DNA from 2 places in the Paraburkholderia sp. A1RI_3L genome. Region 1 is predicted to be linked to the other one. Evidence: riboswitches for the same ligand, from Rfam matches in the RefSeq annotation. Region 1 holds a riboswitch; the other holds the start of a gene.

Region 1 (4,336 bases):
GCAGGTTCGACCAGCACGCCTCCAGCACGCCGGGCACGGTCACGCCGCCGCCGATGAACACGGCATCGGGTGCCGGCAAGCCAGCCAGCGCATCGGGCGCACGGCCCGCCACCAGCACGAGCCCGGGCACGCCGAGCGCGTCGCGATTGTGCTCGATGAAACGCTGACGGTCCGCATCGGCTTCGATAGCAAGGGCACGACATGCGGGATGCGCGCGCATCCATTCGATACCGATCGAGCCGCTGCCCGCGCCCACGTCCCAGAGCAGTTCGCCGGGACGCGGCGCGAGACGCGCGAGTGTGATGGCGCGCACGTCGCGCCTGGTGAGTTGGCCGTCGTTGAGAAAAGCGTCGTCGGGAAGACCGCAGGTGAGCGGCAACGAACGCGCGTGCGTGGCCTCGCATGCGAGGGCTACGACGTTGAGCGCGGCCACGTCCTTTGCTTCGTCGGTCTGCCAGGCGGTTGCGCGCGTGTCGATGCGCCGTTCGCGATCTCCGCCCAGATGCTCGAACACGTGCATGCGCGTGGCACCGAACCCGCGCTCGCACAGCAGCGCCGCGATGGCGGCCGGCGAGCCGCCGTCGCGGCTCAGCACGAAGATGCGCGCGCCGTCGTGAAGATTTGCATTCAGTGCCGCAAGCGGGCGGCCCACCAGCGACACCACCGCCACTTCCTGCAACGCCCACCCGAGCCGCGCCGCCGCGAGCGAAAGCGACGACGGCGCCGGCAGCACGCGCCATTCGTCGGCGGGCAATGCCCGCGCGAGCGTAGCGCCTACGCCGTACAGCATGGGATCGCCGCTCGCGAGCACGCACACCGGCTTGCCGCGACGCGCGAGCACCGGCGCAATGTCAAACGGCGAGGGCCAGGGCTCGCGTTGCGCCCCAATGCGCGCGGGCAGCATGGCGAGGTGCCGCTCGCCACCCACCACCACATCTGCTTCGAGCAACGCGCGCCGCGCGGCCCGGCCGAGCCCGGCAAACCCGTCTTCCCCTACCCCCACCACCGTCAGCCAGGCCGGCATCGCATCGTTTCCTTTGAGCTTGATCAGTGCCGCCTCGCCTTCGCTTGTTCGGGCTTCCATGCGGCCTCGCCACGGGGTCGTGCCCGTCGCAAAAAAGAGGATAATACCGCCTCGCCGGTGCCCTACGGGGCTGAAAAGGGAACACAGCAAAGCTGTGGCTGCCCCCGCAACTGTGAGCAGAAAGTCCGCGCCGCCACGCGCCACTGGACGATCGGGCAAGCCAGCCGATCCACCGGGAAGGCCAGCACGGACGCCGGGTCGCACATGGTGTTCAGCGCGTTTTTTCGTGCGTCGTCCATGAGGCAACCCGGCAAGCTGCGAGCCAGGAGACCTGCCGGCAAGAACGTTCGTGCAAGCCAACACCGGGCGGGGTGCACCGGTGCAGCGTGCTCTCCTCGCCACGCAGGGAGCGCACCTGGCCGCAGCGCGACGCCTGATTCTTCGTTGAGCCTTCTCACCGATTTCACTGAACGAGCGCTGCGCATTGAGCCACGATTTCTCTCTTTCGCTTCGGCCTTCCGCCTGTCCCGCGCTTACGCGCATCGTGAACGCACGCGACGGCGGGTTGTGCCGCATCAAGCTGCCCGGCGGCGAACTGCTCGCCGCGCAGGCCGTCGCGATTGCCGAGGCGGCCAGCGAACACGCGTCCGGCGTGATCGAACTGACGAACCGGTCCAACGTGCAACTACGCGGCGTGCGGGCGGGTCACGAGGCCGCGTTGATCGCGCGACTGCTCGCGGCGGGGCTCGGGCCGCGGCAACTGCCGGGCGCGTCGCCCTTTGCGTCTGACGCGTCATGCAACGCACCGTCGTTGACCCCGCGCCTCGCTGCCGCCGACGACGTGCGCAACGTGATGGTGAGTCCCACCGCGGGCCGCGATGCCGGCGCGCTCATCGACACGCGTCCGCTCGCCGCGCAACTGCTCGCGCTGCTGGAAGGCGAGCCGCGTTTCGCGGCGCTCTCGCCGAAGTTCGCGTTGCTGCTCGACGGTGGCGAGCAGCTCGCGGCGCTCGATCATCCGCACGACATCTGGCTCTCGGCCATCGCGCCCGAGCAACATGCCGACGAAACGTGGTTCGCGTTCGGCCTCGCGGGCAAGCCTTCGTGCACGCAGCGCTGCGCACTGGCCGCCGTGCAGACGGCCAACGTGCCCGCGCTGGTTCGCGCGCTGCTCACGCTCTTTCTCGACCTCGCCGGCCCCGACGACACGCGCATGCGCCACCTCGTCGCCACCCACGGCGAGGCCGCGCTGCTCGAACACCTGGCATGCCGTATCGATTTTCCGTTGCGCCGTGACGCCGCCGTCGACGCGTGGCGCCGCCAGCCGGCCGATGCATCGCTGCGATTCGGCGCGCATCGGCAACGCGATGGCGAACGCTGGTACGTGGGGGCCCAGCCGCCGCTCGGTCGGCTCGATGCGCCCGCGCTGCACGAACTCGCGCGGCTGACCGAACAGGTCGCCGCAAAGCACGGCCGCGCGACGCTGCGCGCCACACCGTGGCAAGGCCTGCTGCTGCCCGACCTCGAAGCGGCCGCGCTAGCGCAGGTCGAACGTGGGCTGGATGCACTCGGACTGATTCAGGACGCGCGGCATCCGCTCGCAAGGCTCGTCGCGTGCGCCGGCTCACCGGGCTGTGTGAAGGCGCATGCCGACACGAAAGCCGATGCCCTCGTGCTCGCGCCGCACCTACCTGCGGACATGAACGTGGAAGTCCACCTCAGCGGCTGCGTGCGCTCGTGCGCCGCCGCGCACTGCGCGCCCTATACGCTGCTGGCGGTGGAACCGGGACGCTACGACGTCTATCGGCGCATCGAGCAGGCGGCCGCGCAAGCGCCTTCCGATGAAAACGAAGCTCTTGACCTGGCCTTGCGCCCCGAAAACCCGCGCTTCGAACACCCGCGCTTCGGCGAACGCCTCGCTGCCCACCTCACCCTCGACGAGGCTGCCCGCGTGCTTCACGCGGCACGCCCGGACGCCGGAGTTTCTTCCCATGCTTGATTACGTCCGCGACGGCCAGGCCATCTACCGCGAGTCTTTCGCGACGATACGCGCCGAGGCCGATCTCTCCCGCATCCCGCCCGACCTCGAAAAGCTCGCGGTGCGCGTGATCCACGCGTGCGGCATGGTCGATGTCGTCGATGCGCTCAAGTTTTCGCCGGGCGCCGGCACGGCGGGGCGCGAGGCACTCAAGCGCGGCGCCCCGATTCTCTGCGACGCCCGCATGGTGGCCGAAGGCGTCACGCGCGCGCGGTTGCCCGCGGCGAACCCGGTGCTCTGCACGCTCGGCGACCCGGCCGTGCCGCAGTTGGCACGCGAGCTTGGCAACACGCGCTCGGCGGCGGCGCTCGAACTCTGGCGGCCTCATCTGGAAGGCAGCGTGGTCGCCATCGGCAATGCGCCCACGGCGCTCTTCCATCTGCTCGACATGCTCGACGCGGGCGCGCCGCGGCCCGCGCTGATTCTCGGCTTTCCGGTGGGGTTCGTGGGCGCCGCCGAATCGAAAGCAATGCTCGCCGCCGACAGCCGCGGCGTGCCCTACGTGATCGTGGCAGGCCGGCGCGGCGGCAGTGCGATGGCCGCGGCCGCCGTGAACGCGCTCGCCTCGGAGGCTGAATGACGACGCAGAGGACAACGCAGCAGACAACGCAGCGCGGACGACTCTACGGCATCGGCGTCGGCCCAGGCGACCCCGAACTGCTCACGCTCAAGGCGCTGCGTTTGCTCAAGGCCGCACCCGTGGTCGCGTATTTCGTCGCGAAGGGCAAGAAGGGCAACGCGTTCAGCATCGTCGAAGCGCACCTCGCCCACGAGCAGATCCAGTTGCCCCTCATCTACCCCGTAACGACCGAAACGCTTGCGCCACCGCTGTCGTACGAAGCCATCATCGCGGACTTCTACGACACGGCCGCCGCCGTGGTGAGCGCGCATCTGGATGCGGGCCGCGACGTGGCCGTGATCTGCGAAGGCGACCCGTTCTTCTACGGCTCGTACATGTACCTGCACGACCGCCTCGCGCCCCACTTCGACGTAGACGTGGTGCCCGGCGTCTGTTCGATGCTGGGCGGCGCGGCGGTGCTGGGCGCGCCGCTCGTCTATCGCAACCAGAGCCTTTCGGTGCTCTCCGGCGTGCTGCCCGAAGACGAACTACGCCGCAGGCTCAAGGACGCCGATGCGGCCGTCGTCATGAAACTGGGCCGGAACTTCGAAAAGGTGCGGCGCGTGCTGGATGAACTGGGTCTCGCGAGCCGTGCGCTCTACGTGGAGCGCGCCACGATGGCGAACCAGCGCATCGTGCCGCTCGCCGACGTGGA
Region 2 (4,336 bases), on a different contig from region 1:
GCGACTCCAGCACGATTTCCGTGCGACCGCGCCAGGCCGAGATGCGGCCGTCGCGGTCCGTGGACGGATAGATCGAGAACTGACCCGAGCGCGCGGTTACGCCGGCTGTGCCCTTGGCCTGCTGGAGTGCGCGGTCCGCATGCTGGTTCAGTGTGGTCGTGAGCGAGGCGGGGTCGCTCGCTTCCTGCTCGTAGAACATCGTGATTTCGACGACGTCCTGCGGTACTTCGGCACTCGCCTGCGCAGAAAGCGAGAGCACGCCCGCAGGCTGATAACGCGCGTCGCTTTGCGCCCAGGCGGCCGAAGGGACGAGCGAGAGGCCAAGCGGGGCGGCCGTGGCGAGTGTGATCGCGAAGGCAAGCGCAGTCTTTCTGGTCATTTTTTGACTCCTTCTGAACGGGTTCTTCGCACCTTCGAATGCGTGCGCGGCGCAAGCGCGCAACGGTGCGGCGAGGTCGGCGGCTGATACACGTTCGCCGCGCCCCACGCGTGGCATGGCGCTTGCGTGGCCGTTAGGCTTGCATCATATGCGCGTGGTTCCCCGTCTCGACGATTGCGGCGAACAGTCGTGAACCTGAGCGGCACGACGCTTCGCCGCACGGCCCGCGGGTTCGCGTTACATGAGGTGCTTCGTGATGAAGCGCCACTCGGCTTCGGTGACGGGCGTGATGGAGAGCCGGTTGCCTTTCGCGAGCACGCGCATGTCGGCAAGCTCTGGGTGCTCGCGCAGTGCGGCGAGGGGAATCAGCGGCACCTTCTTCTTGAACACTACGTCGACGAGCAGCCAGCGCGGTTCTTCCTGGCTCGACTTCGGGTCGAAGTAGGGGCTCTTCGCGTCGAACTGGGTTGGGTCCGGGTAGGCCGTGGACGACACCTCGGCGAGTCCCGCGATGCCGGGCTCCGGGCAGCTCGAGTGATAGAACAGCACGCCGTCGCCGATGCGCATCGTGTCGCGCATGAAGTTGCGTGCCTGATAGTTGCGAACGCCGGTCCAGGGCAGCGTGTGCCTGGGTGCTTTGGCGAGGTCGTCGATGCTTGCTTCGTCCGGTTCGGACTTCATCAGCCAGTAGCGCATGAGTCGAAGTGAACGTCGAAAGTGAGCGTTGGGGAGAGAGGCTGCACAGCAAAGGAACGGCAAGACAGCAGCCCCCAAAGTAAAACGGCACCGGACGAGAGTCCGGTGCCGTTCGAATAGGTCCCCGCCTTAGCCGCTAGGCCGGCATCCTGAACCTGAGGTTCAGAATTGGTCGCAGTTAGCAGCACTTCGGGTACATCAGACAGAGTGACGCGCACGCCCGTGCTACAAATTTCCGCAACCGTGCACATGGCATTGGTTCAAGGAATATATGACCTTGGCGAACCAGGCAGGGAAGCTGACTAAACCTGTTGAAACCGTTCCTGCTGAAACCGTTTTTTCGCGCCACTGCTGCGCGGCCGGTTTGTTGAAGAGCGCAGTATATATGGATTAAACGCGCTGTGTTCAATCCCGCCGTTCAATCTTTACTGCACGCCGTACTGCTGAATCACAGTACCCAGCTGCTCGTTCATCTGGCGCATTGTACGCCGGATTTCTTCGGCCGGGAAAGCCTCGCCGTGCCGTACGCTCGTCTGCAGGCGCAGCAGTTCGGATGCGAGCGAAAGTGCTGCCATGACCGCGATGCGGTCGGTGCCGCGCACGTTGCTGTGTTCGCGCACCTTCGACATTTCCGCATCCACGCGAGCCGCCGCTTCGATCAGCGCGGGCTCCGTTTCGGGCGAGCAGGCGAGACGGTAGTTCTGCCCGAGAATCGAGACTTCGATCAGTTTCGTGCTCATGCGTTTTCTCCGTGGCGCACTTCGTGAGTTCCCGAAGCCGTTTCGCCGTGCGCGTCATGTCCTTCTTCGCGCTCTTCTTCCTGTTGCGACGAAGCGAGCAGGTCGAGCTGGTTGTCTGGTTCGCCCTGGCCTTTGGCGCGCGGCAGCTTTTCGAGGATGGCGTTGAGCCGGACCTGCGCGTCGTCGATCTTTGCCGACAGCGTGTCGCGTTCCGCCTGCAGCGCGTTGCGTTCCTCGCGCAGCTGTTCGATTTCGGCGCGCGAGCCATCCAGTTGCGCGTGCAATTGCGCGACCTGCTCTTCGAGCGCGTGACGCGCCTCGTGGTGCTGCTGATTGATTTCTATCAGCCGCCCGATGTTCTGGGAGAGTGTTTCGAGTTCGTTGAGCATGTGCTGCGTCCTCTAAAGGAGGGCATTTTAGCGCGGAATGCGGACGCTTCTGTCATCTGTGTCGTTTCGAGACGTAACAGCCGGCTTCCTGCTGCGAAGCCCCCTGCAACGCGCGTCCGCGAACGCGGATTGCGTGCGCGCCCTTGCCGCGAGGCACTTTCGTGCATGGCTGCCCGCTGTCGTGCTCTTTCGTGCTCCCCTATAAACGAGGCAGGCCGCTGCGGATTTGACACTTGCCGCTACCACGTTCTTGACCATCTTTGACAGTTTTCGCGGCGTTTCTTGATGTCTCGCCGCCATGTCCCGGTCGCGTCCAGGGCTTCCTTGACGCTCGCGAGCGGGTCTCCTTACACTTGCCGCACTCTGGTGCCCGCGCCTGCGCCCAACGCAAGCGTGGTTAAACGGGAAACAGGGAGCGCAGTCCGTCCCCGGACGCGTCAACCTGTGCTGCCCCCGCAACGGTAAGCGACCGCACGCGCATGACACCGCGTGCCTATCGATTCGACGTGCGCTGCCGACGGTTCCATCCGTCGCGCGGCGCGCCTGCAAGCCACTGCGCACACGTGCGTGGGAAGGCGAATCGATGCGTCGTCAGCCCGGATACCGGCCAGAGGGCGAGGCGCGCCGCTTCGCCAGCATTGCCGGCAGCGGCTGCGGCCCTGGTGGATTGTCTGGCGTGTGTGCGTGCCTCATGACGCGTTGGCTTCGCGGGGAGCGAAGCCGGGCACGCTACCACAGGAAAATCGCTCCATGCTTACCCCTATCGCCCGCGCGACGCTGCTCGCCCTGACGGGCTTGCCGCTGGCCGCCTTTGCGCAGTCCGCTGCGCCCTCGGCCGGGCAGTCGAGTTCGGACATCGGCTCAACCCCTGCCACCCAGTCCACGGACAGCACCACTGACGCGCCACGCGCCGCGCCAGCCGCCGCTGCAAGCGCGGCCACAAAGACACCATCCGCGCAGATCCCCACCGCCGGCGACCGGACCCTCGCTCCCGTCGTCGTCACCGCGGATCGCGCGCCGCAGCGCCTTGCCGACGCAATTCCGCAGACCACGCTGTTCGACGCCCAGGACATCGCCGACACCACCCAACGCGACCTGCCCGGCCTGCTGCAGTTCGCGCCCGGCGCGCAGATCGTGCGCAACGGCGGCCCCGGCTCCACGGCGACGCTCTTCATGCGCGGCGCGGATGCAAGCGAATCGCTCGTGCTGATCGACGGCGTGCGTGTGGATTCAACGAGCCTCGGCAGCGCGCAGATCGCGCAGATTCCACTCGACCAGATCGATCACGTCGAAGTGGTGAACGGCAACGTGTCGGCGCTCTATGGCTCCGGCGCGATTGGCGGTGTCGTGCAGATCTTTACGAAGAACGGCGGCAGCTACCCGCCGCGCTTCAACTTCGAGGCCGAATACGGCAGCTATCACACGCAGCGCCAGCAGGTGGGCGTCTCAGGCGCGCTCGATGCCGAGGGCAAGACGACCTTCAGCGTGTCGCTCGCGCGCGCGAAGGACGACGGCTTTTCGTCGATCAATCCGGCGCTCGTGCCGGCCGTGAATCCGAACGCGAACGGTTACCTGAACGAAAGCGTATCGGCGTCGCTGCGTCATACATTCAACGAGCGCTGGGACGCCGGCGTGCGCTTCTTCCAGTCGAACGGCAACAGCAGCTACGACAACGCATACGGCGTGCCGACCGATCTCAACAATCTCTACACGAAGGTGCAGCAGGCCTCGGTATTCGCGAACGGCAAGGTGACGGACTGGTGGACCACGCACCTCGTTGCCGCAACGGGCAACGACCGCAGCCAGACGGAACTCAACGGTGTCTATACGGACCATTTCAACTCGGACAACCGTCAGTACACCTGGCAGAACGACTTCATGCTCGCGCCGCAGCAGAAGATCCAGGTGGGCTACGAGCATCTGGACCAGATGCTTGACTCGAACCAGTACAGCGCGCCGAACCGCCACGTCGATTCGGGCTTTGCGGGCTATACGGGGCGCTTCGGACGCAGCCAGTTCCAGGCGAACGTGCGGCGCGACCAGTACTCGGATTTCGGCGGCGCGAACAGCTACTACCTCGGTTACGGCTTCGACATCACGGAGCACTGGAAGGCTACGGCGAGCTGGTCCGA

The links. Region 1 has a riboswitch for cobalamin ahead of cobG (precorrin-3B synthase). Riboswitches for the same ligand answer to the same signal wherever they lie in the genome.
Region 2: linked by a shared signal. The riboswitch ahead of PXJ20_RS18435 (TonB-dependent receptor domain-containing protein) and the one ahead of cobG (precorrin-3B synthase) in region 1 are both predicted to bind cobalamin.

Annotation. Positions count from the first base shown of each region.
Region 1 covers NZ_JARCHA010000013.1:75,363-79,698, reverse strand. Annotated here, with positions in the region: gene cbiE (precorrin-6y C5,15-methyltransferase (decarboxylating) subunit CbiE) at 1-1,024, opposite strand, end outside; cobalamin riboswitch at 1,123-1,378, shown strand; gene cobG (precorrin-3B synthase) at 1,509-3,023, shown strand; gene PXJ20_RS27405 (precorrin-8X methylmutase) at 3,016-3,642, shown strand; gene PXJ20_RS27400 (precorrin-2 C(20)-methyltransferase) at 3,639-4,336, shown strand, end outside.
Region 2 covers NZ_JARCHA010000006.1:241,696-246,031, reverse strand. Annotated here, with positions in the region: gene PXJ20_RS18460 (SIMPL domain-containing protein) at 1-379, opposite strand, end outside; gene PXJ20_RS18455 (EVE domain-containing protein) at 617-1,075, opposite strand; RNA gene ssrS (6S RNA) at 1,193-1,374, opposite strand; gene PXJ20_RS18445 (cell division protein ZapA) at 1,501-1,815, opposite strand; gene PXJ20_RS18440 (ATPase) at 1,812-2,204, opposite strand; cobalamin riboswitch at 2,552-2,831, shown strand; gene PXJ20_RS18435 (TonB-dependent receptor domain-containing protein) at 2,955-4,336, shown strand, end outside.